One region of the Streptomyces sp. NPDC002889 genome, then DNA from elsewhere that is predicted to be linked to it. Evidence: predicted binding sites of a transcription regulator. Region 1 holds the regulator's gene; the other holds the start of a gene.
What was found. The regulator HspR, encoded in region 1, represses chaperone genes until heat shock. The targets are predictions, from matches to a motif close to TTGAGNNNNNNNNNCTCAA.
Positions count from the first base shown of each region.

Region 2: lon (endopeptidase La) is a predicted target of HspR. The motif match lies at 4,937-4,955, and genes of this name have one in related genera.

Region 1 covers NZ_JBIAPT010000019.1:681-8,352, reverse strand. The annotation lists gene ACFYWI_RS26300 (YbjN domain-containing protein) at 1-161, opposite strand, end outside; gene clpB (ATP-dependent chaperone ClpB) at 249-2,864, opposite strand; gene ACFYWI_RS26290 (pyridoxamine 5'-phosphate oxidase family protein) at 2,987-3,400, shown strand; gene ACFYWI_RS26285 ((2Fe-2S)-binding protein) at 3,511-3,828, opposite strand; gene ACFYWI_RS26280 (hypothetical protein) at 3,825-3,989, opposite strand; gene ACFYWI_RS26275 (helix-turn-helix transcriptional regulator) at 4,143-5,153, shown strand; gene ACFYWI_RS26270 (hypothetical protein) at 5,215-5,733, shown strand; gene ACFYWI_RS26265 (heat shock protein transcriptional repressor HspR) at 5,798-6,232, opposite strand; gene dnaJ (molecular chaperone DnaJ) at 6,232-7,407, opposite strand; gene grpE (nucleotide exchange factor GrpE) at 7,453-7,672, opposite strand, start outside.
Region 2 covers NZ_JBIAPT010000001.1:75,134-82,805, forward strand. The annotation lists gene ACFYWI_RS00350 (hypothetical protein) at 1-30, opposite strand, end outside; gene ACFYWI_RS00355 (ABC transporter ATP-binding protein) at 27-854, opposite strand; gene ACFYWI_RS00360 (zf-HC2 domain-containing protein) at 851-2,026, opposite strand; gene ACFYWI_RS00365 (RNA polymerase sigma factor) at 2,023-2,598, opposite strand; gene ACFYWI_RS00370 (rhomboid-like protein) at 2,741-3,403, shown strand; partial or broken gene ACFYWI_RS00375 (DUF3626 domain-containing protein) at 3,533-3,799, opposite strand; gene ACFYWI_RS00380 (GNAT family N-acetyltransferase) at 3,909-4,556, opposite strand; gene lon (endopeptidase La) at 4,988-7,402, shown strand.

The sequences.
Region 1 (7,672 bases):
GCCGCGAGGTCACCCTCGTCGTCGACGACGAACTTCAGCTCCATCTGCTCGAGGAGCTGCTTGACCAGGTCCTGGTCGGGGACGACGGGGCCCGCCGGTCCTGAGGCCTGAGGCTGGGGCTGGCCCCCGAAATTCGGAATCGAGGACGGGTCGATGCTCACCGTGTATTTCCCTTCGAACGGTTCCCGACATCCTCCCCCATGGCGGGCGGGGGCTGGCAACCCCCGCCCGGCGGGTCCGCTCTCGGCTTAGAGAGTCTTTCCGGTCGCCGTGCCCCTCACCGGTTCGACGATCAGACCGTCCTCGAAGCGGTCCACCCGCACTGTGTCGCCATCCGTGACCTCGCCCGCGAGAATCTCCTTCGCGAGCCGGTCCCCGATCGCCGTCTGGACCAGGCGGCGCAGCGGCCGTGCTCCGTACGCGGGGTCGTTGCCCTCGTCTGCGAGCCACTCCAGGGCCGCCGGGGTGATGTCCAGCGTAAGCCTGCGTTCGGCGAGGCGCTTCGCGAGCCGGTCGAGCTGGAGCCGGGCGATGTGCGCCAGCTCGTCGCGCGTCAGGGCCGAGAAGACCACGAGGTCGTCGAGCCGGTTGAGGAACTCCGGCTTGAAGGACGCCCGGACCACCTTCAGGACCTGCTGCTTCTTCTCCTCCTCGCTGGTCAGCGGTTCGACCAGGTACTGGCTGCCCAGGTTCGAGGTCAGGATCAGGATGGTGTTGCGGAAGTCGACCGTCCGGCCCTGCCCGTCGGTGAGCCGCCCGTCGTCGAGGACCTGCAGCAGGATGTCGAAGACCTCGGGGTGCGCCTTCTCCACCTCGTCCAGCAGCACCACGCTGTACGGGCGGCGGCGCACGGCCTCGGTGAGCTGGCCGCCCTCCTCGTAGCCGACGTAGCCGGGAGGTGCGCCGACCAGGCGGGCGACCGAGTGCTTCTCGCCGTACTCGCTCATGTCGATACGGACCATCGCCCGCTCGTCGTCGAACAGGAAGTCGGCGAGCGCCTTCGCCAGCTCGGTCTTGCCGACACCGGTCGGGCCGAGGAAGAGGAACGAGCCGGTGGGCCGGTCCGGGTCGGCGATTCCCGCCCGCGTCCTGCGGACCGCGTCCGACACCGCCTGCACGGCCTCGCTCTGCCCGATCAGCCGCTTGCCGAGCTCCTGCTCCATGCGCAGCAGCTTCTGGGTCTCGCCCTCGAGCAGCCGCCCGGCCGGGATACCGGTCCAGGAGCCGACCACGTCCGCGATGTCGTCGGGGCCGACCTCCTCCTTGACCATCGTGTCCTTGGCGGCCTCGTGCTCGGCCTCTTCCTCGGCCGCCGCCTCCAGCTCCCGCTCCACGCCGGGGATCTCCCCGTACAGCAGCTTGGACGCGGTGTCGAAGTCGCCGTCGCGCTGGGCCCGCTCGGCCCGGCCGCGCAGTTCGTCGAGCTGTTCCTTCAGCTCACCGACGCGGTTGAGGGACTGCTTCTCCTTCTCCCAGCGGGCGGTGAGACCACGCAGCTCCTCCTCCTTGTCGGCGAGGTCGCGACGCAGCTTCTCCAGGCGCTGCCGGGAGGCGGGGTCGGACTCGTTGTTGAGCGCCAGCTCCTCCATCCGCAGCCGGTCGACGACGCGCTGCAGCTCGTCGATCTCCACAGGGGACGAGTCGATCTCCATCCGGAGCCGGGAGGCCGCCTCGTCGACGAGGTCGATGGCCTTGTCCGGGAGGAAGCGTGAGGTGATGTACCGGTCGGAGAGGGTGGCGGCGGCCACCAGCGCCGAGTCGTTGATCTGCACCTTGTGGTGGGCCTCGTAGCGGCCCTTGAGCCCCCGCAGGATCGCGATGGTGTCCTCGACCGTCGGCTCGGCGACGAGCACCTGCTGGAAGCGGCGCTCCAGGGCGGCGTCCTTCTCGATCCGCTCGCGGTACTCGTCGAGGGTCGTCGCTCCGACCATCCGCAGCTCGCCGCGGGCCAGCATCGGCTTGAGCATGTTGCCGGCGTCCATCGCGGAGTCGCCGCCCGCACCCGCGCCCACGACGGTGTGCAGCTCGTCGATGAAGGTGATGATCTGGCCTTCGCTGTCCTTGATCTCGGACAGCACGGTCTTCAGCCGCTCCTCGAACTCACCGCGGTACTTGGCGCCCGCGACCATCGCGCCGAGATCGAGCGAGACCAGTCGCTTGTTGCGCAGCGACTCGGGCACGTCGCCCTTCACGATGCGCTGGGCGAGGCCCTCGACGACGGCGGTCTTGCCGACGCCCGGCTCACCGATCAGCACCGGGTTGTTCTTCGTACGCCGCGACAGCACCTGGACGACCCGGCGGATCTCCTGGTCCCGGCCGATGACCGGATCCAGCCTGCCCTCGCGGGCCGCGGCCGTGAAGTCCGTCCCGAACTTCTCCAGCGCCTTGTACTGCCCCTCGGGATCCGCTGTGGTCACCCGGCGCCCTCCCCTCGTCTTCTCGAACGCGTCCAGCAGCTTCCTGGCCGTGGCCCCCTGCCCGGCCAGCACCTCCCCGGCCTGGCCGCCCTTGGCGGCGATACCGATGAGCAGGTGCTCGGTGGAGAGGTAGTCGTCGCCGAGCTCCTTGGCCCGCCGCCCGGCGTCGGCGATGACGGCGAGCATGTCGCGGTTGGGCTGCGGCGGCGCGACGGTGGAACCTGTGACGCTCGGCAGGGCGGCGAGCAGCCGCTCCGTCCCGGACCGTACGGCGGCCTGGTCGGCCTCCACGGCGGCCAGCAGATCGGTGATGTTCTCGTTCTCCCGGCCGGCGAGGAGCGCGAGCAGCAGGTGCGCCGGGGTCAGATCGGCATGCCCGTCGGACACGGCCCGGCTGGTGGCGGCGTTGATCGCATCACGGCTCTTGTTGGTCAGCTCGGCGTCCACGTGGGCTCTCTCCTCCTTGGGGATGGGATCTTTTCCTCGACGCTGACTCATTCAACGTGCATAAAGTTGAGTCTATTGCACTCAGGGTGTCGACGGACAGAACACGAAGGTAGGTTCCGCTCATGGCGATCGACCCCCGCAACCCCGGCGCGTCCTATCTCGCGTTCTGGCGCGAGTACCACATGTGCACCCTGACCACACCGCGGCCGGACGGCAGTCCGCACGTCGTCGCCGTAGGGGTGACCTATGACCCCGAAGGGGGCGAGCGCGGCCTGGCCCGGGTGATCACCAACAAGCGCAGCCACAAGGTCGCCAACGTACTGGCCGCGGGCCCGGAGGGAGCACAGGTCGCCGTCTGCCAGGTGGACAAGGGGCGCTGGGCGACGCTGGAGGGCCGCGCACGGATCCGTACGGAGGCCGAGGTCGTCGCGGACGCGGTGAGCCGCTACGCGCAGCGGTACGGACGCACTCCGGCGCCCAATCCGGACCGGGTGGTCATCGAGATCGCCCTGACCCGGGCGATGGGCCGCGCGTAGCGCTCGAAACCGTACGCGGGCAGCACAACGGCGCCATCGTGTTTCAGGTCCACGATGGCGCCGTTGTGTGGGGGAAGCACCTGAGCGATTTGGAACGACGGGGGAACCGCTCAGGCACTGCGGGGGGTGGCGGTGGTGTCGGGCTCGACCAACTGGTGATCGCGCTGGTCGAGATTGACGAAAATCATTCCGTAACGGATGGCACAGCGGACGGGCTGCGGAGCACCCCGCGGCCGGCGAAGGCATCGGTAAGCGCGGACGTCCTCGTCCTCCTCGCGTGCCACGATGACGGGCTCTCCGAACAGGGTGACCATCAACGAGTCGCCACGGTGGGGGATTGCCGTGACGAGGTCGATGAAATGCCACCCCGAGCGGTAGGCCGTCGCCATCTCACGCCGGAAGACCCGGTCGTCCGGAGGAACGGTCACGCTGCCACGCCCGCGCCGACACTGTCCCAGCCACTGTCCGGCGGCGGAGCGATCGCCTGCACGCTGTCCCAACCGCTGTCCGGCGGGAAGTCCGCCAGGCCGAGTCCTATACCACTCAGGGCGCCGAACGCCACGGTCGCAGAGAAGACAGTGGCAAGCACCGAGCGAAGCATTCTCTCGCGCATAGTCGGCTTCGTCCTCACTTGATGGTTTCTTCTCCCCCGCATCACAGACCATGGCTCATTCAGGCATGTCAATGCCACAGGGACGATGCATCATGTTCCTGCACGTACAAGACCCTGGGGGGTGGAGAATTGCCGAATGTCGACACAAAACCGACACATCCCCATGCGGTCACCGAGTTGTGTCCGGAAGGGGCGCGACTCTATGTCAGTGCACTGAGCACCGGCCGGATCGCCCGAATCGACGCGGAAGCGGCGCCCTGCCTCCTCGAGTTCGCACTGCTGCACCCGGATCCCGACGACGCACAGTGGCTCCGTCCCGTTCCCCCGTCCGTCGCCCTGGCGCAAAGGCTGCACCCCATCGAGCGGGAGATCCTGGATCGTCGGCGTCTGTCCATCGAACTGACCGATGCTTTTGAGCCGTTCCTCGCGATCAGCGCCCAGAATCCGGCCAGCACGCATGCGATCACCGTGCTGGAGGGCTTCGACCGCATCAATGCCGCGCTCAACCTGGCCACCGCCGAGTGCCACACGGAGATGCTGACGATCCAGCCGGGCGGCGGACGCAGCGCGCATGTCCTCACCCAGGCCCTCGAACGGGACCGGCCGTTGATCGACCGCGGGGTCAGCATCCGCACGCTGTACCAGCACACGGTCAGGCACAGCCAGGGAACCCTCGCGTACGTCGAGCGCATATCCGCCGGCAAGGTGGAGATCCGCACGCTGGAGGAACTCATCGAGCGCCTGATCGTCTTCGACCGCACGGTCGCCTTCATCCCCGCCCGCGACGACCGGCGCGTGGCCCTGGAGCTGCGCCACCCGGGCCTGGTGGAGTACCTCATCAAGGTCTTCGAGCAGTTGTGGCGCCGGGCCGTGCCGCTGCTGGACGAGGTGCCCTACCACCCGACGCCGGACGGCATTTCGGGCGTCCAGCGCTCCATCGCCAAGCTCCTGATCGAGGGACACGTCGACGAGGCCATTGCCCGCCGGCTCGGTATGAACGTACGCACCTGCCGCGCGCACATCGCCAAACTGGCCGCGGCACTAGGCAGCGGCAGCCGTGCCCAACTCGGCTACCTCATCGCACAGTCCGGGATCCTCGGGCAGGACCACGAGTTCTCCACGAACAGCGGTCCCACCTGACCGGACGTCAGGACGGTGCGACAGTGGAGGTCTTCACGTAGCCCTGCGGAGAAAGATCCACATGAACGACACGGCCCCCACACCCGCCGCTCAACAGGACGACCTCTTCGGTGAGATCACCGTCCGGCCGGACAACCAGGAATCACTGGTGGTCGAGGGCGAGCGGATCCCCCGTATCGAGGTGCACCGCGCACCGGGGTCCCAGAAGGACGACCAGGTCGCGATCGGCACCCGCGACCCCCGGCACCTCACCATGACCGTCAACGGCGCCCAGGTGGCGCTCAGGCCCGCCAAGGGGCGCCTCAGCCGGCGCTCGTACCGCATCGAGGTGGAGTACGACGGGACCGTCTGGGTTCTGCTGCCGGACTCGATACCCGGCAGTCGGCTGACACGCGACGGCAGCCACCTCGGCGACTTCTCGTCGGAGGGGGACGGACGGGTGATCGCCGAGTGGCGTGCGGAGGCGGAGGTGCATCCGCTGGACGCGTCGGTGGGGTACGCGCTGGCGGCTGCGTTCGGTACGGGCGGACAGCCCGCCTGGATGATGGCGATCGACACGGTCGGCGCCATGCTCCCGTGACACGCAACGGTGACGGGCCGGGAGAGCGTGTGCTCTCCCGGCCCGTCACCGTACGGCTGTTGACTCACTCAGGGCGCTTGGGGCGCCACACCACCAGCGCGCCGGCCTGCTGCACATCCTGGTACGGCACAAGATCGCGCCGGTACGAGGCGTGCACCTGGGCCTCGCGCTGACGCATGGCGGCCGCCGCGCCGTCCACGGCCGCCGACAGCTCGGCGACCCGTTGCTGCAGCGCCGCGACCTGGTTCTCCAGCTCGATGATGCGCTTGATCCCGGCCAGGTTGATGCCTTCGGTCTGCGACAACTGCTGCACCGTACGCAGCAGTTCGATGTCGCGGGCCGAGTAGCGCCTGCCCCGGCCGGGCGTGCGGTCCGGGGAGACCAGACCCAGCCGGTCGTACTGGCGAAGGGTCTGCGGATGAAGTCCCGACAGCTGTGCGGCCACCGAGATGACGTACACCGGCGACTCGTCGGTCAGTTCATAAGGGTTGCGGCGCATCATGCTCCCTTCGCTGCCTGGAACAACTCGGCGCGGGGGTCCTCGTCCGCGGTGGCGTCGCGGTAGGCCTGCAGCGCTTCCTTCGCCTTGTCACTGAGCTCGGTCGGTACGGCCACCTCGACGGTGACCAGCAGGTCGCCGCGGCTGCCGTCCTTGCGGACCGCCCCCTTGCCGCGGGCGCGCATCGTGCGCCCGTTGGGCGTGCCGGCGGGCAGCTTCAGCGTGACCGGAGGCCCGCCGAGGGTGGGCACCTTCACCTCGCCGCCGAGCGCCGCCTCCACATAGGTGACGGGCACGGTGACCGTGAGGTTGTCCCCCTTGCGGCCGAAGACGGGGTGGGCGTCGACATGGACGACGACATACAGATCGCCGGCCGGTCCGCCGCGCTCGCCCGGTGCGCCCTTGCCGCGCAGCCGGATCCGCTGCCCGTCGAAGACACCCGCCGGGATGCGCACCTGCATGGTGCGCGAGGAGCGGGCGCGCCCGCTGCCCTTGCAGACCTCGCAGGGGTCCTGGGCGATCAGACCGCGGCCCTTGCAGTCCACGCACGGGTCGGTCAGCGAGAAGGATCCGCTGCCGCCGCGCGAGACCTGGCCGGTGCCGACACAGGTCGGGCACACACGCGGTGTGCCGTTCTTGTCCCCGGTGCCGGAACAGGTCTTGCAGGGGGCCTGGCTGGACATCCGCAGCGGGACCGTGGCCCCGTCGACGGCCTCGGTGAAGCTGAGCGTCACCTCGGACTCGATGTCCTGGCCGCGGCGCGGCTGGGTACGCGTACCAGGGCCGGCGCCGCGGTTGAACAGGCCGCCGAACACGTCCCCGAGGCCGCCGCCGAAGCCGCCGGCGCCACCCTGGCCCGCGCCCTGGGGGCCTCCGAAGAGGTCCCCCAGGTCGAAGTTGAAGTTGCCGCCGCCGGGACCGGCCCTGAAGCCGCCGTTGCCGAACAGGGCGCGCGCGTCGTCGTACTCCTTGCGCCGCTTGGGGTCGCCGAGGATGTCGTTGGCCTCGGAGATCTCCTTGAAGCGCTCCTCCGCCTTGGCGTCGCCCTTGTTGGCGTCCGGGTGGTTCTCGCGGGCGAGCTTCCGGTACGCCTTCTTGATCTCGGCCTCGGTGGCGTCCTTGGGGACGCCGAGGACCTTGTAGTAGTCCTTCTCGACGAAGTCCTTCGTGTTCATCGGCGTCCCTCCTCCCGGACGGTCACTCGTTCGGAGACCTCAGCGTCAGCCCTCGTCCGGGCCACCGCTCTCCTCGTCGTTCGCCTTCTCTTCCTTGGCGGCCGCGCCCGGCTGGGGCTCGGCCACCGCGACCCGCGCGGGGCGGATCGTGCGCTCGCCGATGCGGTACCCCGGCTGGAGCACCGCGACGCACGTTGTCTCGGTGACATCGGGCGCATACGAGTGCATCAGGGCCTCGTGGACGGTCGGGTCGAAGGGCTCGCCC
Region 2 (7,672 bases), on a different contig from region 1:
GGTCTCGGTCCCGGTCTCGAGGGTGCTCAACGCGGCGCCCCCGATCCGGCCGGAGCGAAGTGCCCGGCGTGCGCGGCACGGTGGGCTCGCAGGGCAGCCGTGTAGCCGCGTTCGATCAGGTTGGCGCCGCTGTCGCCCGCGGAGTCCTTGCCGAGAGCGGTCAGTTCGGCCGTCGCGCCCCGGTAGGCCAGGCGGCCCGACTCGATCAGGGTCACCTCCGAGCACGCGGCGGCCACGTCCTCGACGAGGTGGGTGGAGACGATCACGGTGGAAGCGCTGCCCAGTTCCCGGAGCAGTGCTCTGAACTCGACACGCTGCTCCGGATCGAGACCGGCGGTCGGTTCGTCGAGCAGCAGCAGCTCCGGCTCGTTCACGATCGCCTGCGCGATGCCGACACGGCGGACCATGCCGCCCGACAGCGTCTTGACCTTGGCGTCGATACGGTCGCCGAGCCCGACCCGCTCGACCGCGCGTTCCACCGCGTCCGGGACGGTGCTCGCCGGCATCTCCTTCAGCCAGGCCACGTACGCGACGAACTCACGCACCGTGAATCCGGGGTAGTAGCCGAACTCCTGCGGCAGATATCCCAGCCTGCGCCGGATCTCCGTGCGCTCCCGGTGCTGCGACACATCTCGGCCGAGCAGCTCGACCCGGCCGCCGGTGGGCGCGGCGACCGTCGCCAGGACCCGGATCAGTGAGGTCTTGCCCGCGCCGTTCGGGCCGAGCAGCCCGTGGACCCCGGTCCCGAAGGAGACGTCGACGTCGTCCAGGGCGAGGGCTTTGCGGTGCCGGACCGTCAGCCCGGTGACCTGCACGGTGTTCAGGCCGTTCAGGGTGTTCCCTGTGGTGCTCACATCTTCTCCAGGTGGTCGAACGAGGAACGGCGCAGCGCGAGCAGCCCCGCGCACAGCACGGCCCCGGCGGCCCAGGCCCCCTGCACGGCAGGTCCGTCCACATAGGCGGCGAGCCGTGCGGCGATGTCCAGCGGCAGCGAGGCCAGTACGGGCGCGACGACGAGAACCATCCAGCCAAGGGCCAGTGCGCCGGCGGCGACCTCGCAGCCGACATAGGAACCGAGCGCCAAGGCCGCGAGGGTCAGTGCCAGCCCGGGCAGCAGCCAGGCCGCGGCCCCCGGCCCGTCGGCCGCCGCAGGCAGCAGGGCGCCGGCCGCCGTGAGCAACGGGATGCTGACCGCGAGCACGGCGGCGGCCCGCGTCAGCAGCAGCCGGAGCCCGCCGGCCGGAGTGGACGCGGCGACCTCGTACAGCGGATCGGCGTGCCGTCCGTACGAGAGCCCGACGCCGGCGAGTGGTACCACGGGCGCGATCAGCAGCAGGGCCGGCTGTACGTCCCCGAGCCCCGCCACGTACGCAAGGCCGAACGCCGCGGCGACGACGAGCCCGAGCGCGACGAGCCAGGCCCGGTGCAACGCGGGCCCCGCGGCCCAGACAGCCCGCGCGACCCACCCGAGCGGCCGGCCGCGTCCCGCGCCTTCGGGGCCGTGCAGACCGATGGCCCCCGCCGCGGGTCCGGCAAGCGGTGCACCCGGCCGCCGGGTAACCGTGGCACGGGCCGCGAGTCCTGCGGGTGCACCCGGCCGCGGGGTGACACCGTCCGGGGCGGCCTGCCCGCGGACATCGCCGACCGCGCGGGCGGGCTCCTCGGCGCGCGCCGCGCCCAGTCCCGGCGAGCCGGGCAGGTGCTCCCGCGGGCCGGCGCTCTCCGCCGGGACGGACGCGCGCCTCCCCGAGCGGGAATCACCTGCCGCGGACGACGGGCGCCACCCCCACAGCCGGATCCGTACGGACCTCCGTGACGGCTCCGACACCGCCGCCGTCGCGAGGACCGATGCCCGCACCTCCGCCAGCAACGGTGCCGCCGGCCCCGCGCTCGCCGCCGCCGAGACACGGGTCGCGCAGGCGGTGCAGCATTCGACGTGCTTCTCCAGGGACCAGGCGTCCGGTTCGGACGCCGAGCCGTTGGCGTACTGCGCCGCCAGCCGTTCGCTCACATGCCAGTCGTTCACGCCGTGCCTCCCAACGCATCGGTACCGGCCGCCAGTTGCCCGAGCACGGCGCGCAGCTCCCGGCGGGCCCGCAGGGCGCGGGTCTTGACCGTTCCCTCCGGAATGCCGAGCAGCCGCGCCGTCTCGCGGGTCGTCAGGCCGTCGACTACCGTCGCCCGCAGGACATCCCGCAGCTCCGGCGAGATCCGGTCGAGGGCCGTGCCCACATCCCCGTACTCCAGGCCGGCCAGCACCCGCTCCTCCGCGGACGGCACCGGCTCGGCCGGCTGATGGACCGTGCGGTCCTGCCTTGCCAGGGCCCGCTGCGCGTCGACCAGGCGGCGCGCGGCGATCACCCACAGCCAGCCGCCTGCCTCGCCGCCGCGGTGCGCGGCGGCCGAGCGCCACACGGTCACAAAGGTGTCCTGCAGCACTTCCCGTACGGTCTCCGGATCCGTGCAACGCCGCGTCAGCCGGGTGTGCAGCCAGCCGGCATGCCGGTCGTACAGCAGGCCGAGCGCTTCCGTGTCCCCGCGCGCGACCGCCCGCAGCAGTGCCGCGTCGTCGTCCCGCTCTCCCCCCGAGGGGCGCATCAGTCTCACGTGCTCTCTATCGCTCGCGACCGGCGCACCGGTTCACGTCCCCATGTGGCGTACAGCATGGACGCGCGAGAGGGTGATCGGATTGGGTGGGGTCCAGGGTGTGAACAGGGGCTCGGCGAAAGGGGCGTACCCGGTGTGCAATCTCGGTGCCCCCGCCGCGCGCGGTACCTCGCCGTGGCGACGGCTCGCCCGGCTGCTGCCGACGCCCACCGGCACCCCGTTCACCTTCGGCTACGCCCTCGTTCTGATCGCCACGTCCCTCTTCACCGCGTACGCCGATCCCGGCACGGTCGCCGCCCTGCTGCGCGACTCCAGCACGGACGTCGCCCATCTGGCCCACAATCGGCTGCTCGTTCTCGTCGCCAGCGCGCTGTGGGTGGCGGGCGGTCCGGCGTCCCCGTACACCGTGATGTTCGTCTTCGTGCTGACCGCGCTCGAGCGCCGCGTCGGCGGCCAGCGCACCGCCGGAGTCTTCCTGTTCGGCCATGTCACCGCCACACTCGCGACCGAGATACCCGTCGGGCTCTCGGTCGCGGCCGGACGGCTGCCCGACAGTTCGCTGCACCGCCTCGACTACGGGATCAGTTTCGGGCTGATGGCCTGCACCGGAGCGCTGGCCGTCCTGCTGTCCCCACCGCCGCGCACGGTGCTGCTCGGGGCCGTGTCCCTGGTGCTGCTCCATGACCTGCTGGCCTTCGAGGACCCACTGACCGCGTGGGGCCATCCGCTGGCGCTGCTCGTCGGCATCGCGTGCGGGCCTGCGGTACGGCGCCGGGCAGCGGCGCGAGCCCCTTAGGACGCCGCGGATCCGGTGCCCGGACCGCCGCGGCAGGGCATGCGGCCGGAGCGATACCTCAGGATCGGCGCCCGAACCGCACCAACACGTGCCACGGCTGCTTGACGTACTGCGGCACCTCGTCCCGGCCCCCCACCGCGTCCACGCCTGCGGCTCCCGTACCACCGAGGCCGCCGCGCGCCCGATCACCTCCGCGTCGAGCAGGCCCGTGCGCCCGTGGGTGGCGCAGACGTGCGCGGCGAGCGGCCCCATCACCGGGCCCCTGAACTCCGCGTCCACCTCGTCCGGCGCCGGCGTGAACCCGGCGTGCCACTCGAGCGCGATGCCGCACCGCCGGGCCGTTCCGGCCAGCAGCCGCCCCGTATCGGTGTCCCGGAACGACGGGTCGACCACCAGGGTCTCAGCGTCGCCGCCAGATCGGTGTCCCCGTGGATCTGGGCAGGGGCGTCATCGCCGCAGTATGGCGCGCCAACCCCAGCCGGAGCAGGCGGATTTCGCCGCTGCATCACACCCCGTGCGGCACGTGGAACAGGCTGACCAGCGGGGCCTGCACCTGCCAGCCCAGGGACTCGTACAGCGCCCGGCCGTCCGGCGTCCCGCCGAGCACCCCGATGGTGGCGCCCTGGTCGACCGCGGTGTTGTGGAGCGTACGCATCACCAGGGAGCCGAGCCCCTTGCGGCGGTGCGCGGCCGACGTCTCCACCTGGTCGACGACGGCGGTGGGGCCGGTGGGGGCGATCTGGCCGCGGGCCGCGAACGAACCGTCGGCGGCCACGACCAGCGCCCGCGTGACGCCGCCACGGGTCCAGGTGGTCAGGGTGTAGCCGTCGGGCACGGCGGTGGGCGTGCGGCGCAGCCGCGCCGACATCAGCCAGCCGGGCTCGTCGACCGCCCACGTGGGGCCGACCCAGGACCGGACGGCCCCGGGATCGGCGAACACCTTCAGCCAGACCGACGGAGCGGCGACCTCGGCGGCGACCTTGCGCACAGTGGCTTCGTCGTCGGCGGTCAGGACGTGGCGGGTGGCGTGCGTGACCTGCCCGACGTCGACGGTGAACCCCCAGGGCCTGACCACGGGGTCCGCCGCACCCCGAGAGACGACCCAGCCGTCGACCCAGGCGCGGATGGTCAGGGCGGTGGACTCGAAAGGCATCCGTCACTCCAGGTAATAGGCTCTATGAAGTAAAGGCTATTACTGATGCGTGGTGGTCCGCCGTGCGGCCGCTGATCTGTGAGCCGTCTCACGCCGACCCGCCGTGCGGAACCGCCGGGCCCCGCGCGGCCGCCCGACGATCGGGTGACGGGACGGTCGCACTCGATACGGGTGCCGGATGCGACCGCACTGCGACGGCGCGGGCGCCGGAGGGGCGCGGCGCCTCCCGCCGGGCAGTCTTGCGCCCGGCGGCCCGGCACGCCGATCTCGCTCACTCGGATCGCGTCGTTCGCGGGCCACTCCGGGCCCTTCACGCCCTGGTCACAGGCCGATCGCTCACAGCGAACAGCACGCGGGGAACATCCCGGGGCTCACGTGCATTGAGTGCGTACAACTCAACTTGACTGCGTTCGATTGTGTAAGGGGAGATCATGGCTTCGACGACGTCCTCACCGCTCACCCTGCCTGTGCTGCCGCTCGACGACGAGGTCGTGCTGCCCGGAATGGTGGTGCCTCTCGACCTGTCCGACACCGATGTACGGGCCGCGGTGGAGGCCGCCCAGGCCGCAGCACGCACTTCGGGCGACAAGCCGAAGGTGCTGCTCGTCCCCCGGATCGACGGCACCTACGCCGCCACCGGTGTGCTGGGCACCGTCGAGCAGGTCGGCAGGCTCTCCGACGGCGACCCCGGCGCACTCATCCGCGGTCGCGGACGGGTCAGGGTCGGTGCCGGTACGACCGGGCCCGGCGCCGCCCTGTGGATCGAGGGCACGACCGTGGAGGAGGTCGAACCCGATCCGGTGCCCGGCGCCGTCGTCGACCTGGTCAAGGAGTACAAGGCCCTCGCCACCGACTGGCTGAAGAAGCGCGGCGCCTGGCAGGTCGTCGACCGGGTCCAGCAGATCGACGGCATCTCGCAGCTCGCCGACAACGCCGGCTACTCGCCGTTCCTGACCACCGCTCAGAAGATCGAGCTCCTGGAGACCGCCGACCCGGTGGCCCGCCTCAAGCTCGCCACCGAGCAGTTGCGCGAGCACCTCGCCGAGCAGGAGGTCGCCGAGTCCATCGCCAAGGACGTCCAGGAAGGCGTCGACAAGCAGCAGCGCGAGTTCCTGCTGCGCCGTCAGCTGGAGGCCGTCCGCAAGGAGCTGCGCGAGCTCAACGGCCAGGCCGCCGACGCCGCGGACGAGTCCGACGACTACCGCGACCGCGTCGAGGCAGCCGACCTGCCCGAGAAGGTGCGTGAGGCCGCCCTCAAGGAGGTCGAGAAGCTGGAGCGTTCAAGCGACCAGAGCCCTGAGGGCTCCTGGATCCGCACCTGGCTCGACACCGTCCTGGAGCTGCCCTGGAACGAGCGCACCGAGGACGCGTACGACATCCAGGGCGCCAAGGCGATTCTGGACGCCGAGCACGCGGGCCTGCAGGACGTGAAGGAGCGGATCACCGAGTACCTCGCGGTGCGCAAGCGGCGTGCCGACCGCGGGCTCGGGGTCGTAGGCGGACGGCGCGGAGGCGCGGTGCTCGCGCTCGTCGGCCCGCCCGGCGTCGGCAAGACCTCGCTCGGCGAGTCCGTCGCGCATGCGATGGGCCGGAAGTTCGTGCGGGTCGCGCTCGGCGGCGTACGCGACGAGGCCGAGATCCGCGGCCACCGGCGTACGTACGTGGGCGCCCTGCCCGGCCGGGTCGTCCGGGCCATCAAGGAGGCCGGTTCGATGAACCCGGTCGTCCTGCTGGACGAGATCGACAAGGTCGGGTCCGACTTCCGGGGCGATCCGGCCGCGGCCCTGCTCGAAGTCCTCGACCCGGCACAGAACCACACCTTCCGCGACCACTACCTCGAGGTCGAACTCGACCTGAGCGACGTCGTCTTCCTGGCCACCGCCAATGTGCTGGAGGCCATCCCGGAGGCCCTGCTCGACCGGATGGAGCTGGTCCGGCTCGACGGCTACACCGAGGACGAGAAGATCGTCATCGCCCGGGACCATCTGCTGCCGCGCCAGCTGGAGCGGGCGGGCCTGGAGCCCGGCGAGGTGACCATCGAGGAGTCCGCGCTGCGCAAGCTGGCGGGGGAGTACACCCGCGAGGCGGGCGTACGGAACCTGGAGCGCTCGGTGGCCCGGCTGCTGCGCAAGGTGGCGGCGCAGCACGAACTGGGCGATCAGGAGCTGCCGCTGAGCATCGGTGCCGAGCAGCTGCGCCCGCTCATCGGACGGCCGCACCATGTGCCCGAGTCCGCGCAGGACCCGGCCGAGCGCCGCACCGCGGTGCCCGGTGTGGCCACCGGCCTCGCGGTCACCGGCGCGGGCGGCGACGTCCTGTTCGTCGAGGCGTCGCTGGCGGACCCGGAGACCGGCGCGGCCGGCCTGACCCTGACCGGTCAGCTCGGTGACGTCATGAAGGAGTCCGCGCAGATCGCGCTGAGCTTCCTGCGCTCGCACGGGGCGGAGCTGGAACTGCCCGTCGCCGACCTCAAGGACCGGGGCGTGCACATCCACTTCCCGGCGGGCGCGGTTCCCAAGGACGGCCCGAGCGCGGGCATCACGATGACCACGGCGCTCGCCTCACTGCTGTCGGGGCGTCAGGTGCGCACGGATGTGGCGATGACCGGCGAGGTGTCGCTGACCGGGCGGGTGCTGCCGATCGGCGGGGTGAAGCAGAAGCTGCTGGCCGCGCACCGGGCGGGCATCACCACGGTGGTGATCCCGAAGCGGAACGAGGCGGATCTGGACGATGTCCCGGCCGAGATCCTCGACACGCTGGAGGTCCACCCGGTGACGGACGTGCGGCAGGTGCTGGAGCTCACGCTCTCCCCGGCGAAGGAGCTGGTGCCGGCCGCGGCGGCCTGACCCGTGCGGCCACGGGCCCGGCGGTGACCACCGCCGGGCCCGACCGCAGTCCGCGGTGCCGTGACCGCTGTTGGCGGTCCTGCCACTGAGGTCGACCGCTCCTGCTGGTCCGCCCGCCCCGCCCGGCTGCCGTCCGCCATCCTGTCGCCGGGCCGGCCGCCGGCCTCGTCCGCCGCCCGACGCGACTGCTGTAGGCGGTCCGGCCGCCGGTTCCGCTGCCCGGCGTGAGGGCTGTCGGCGGTCCTGCCGCCGGGCCCGACCGCTGCCGGC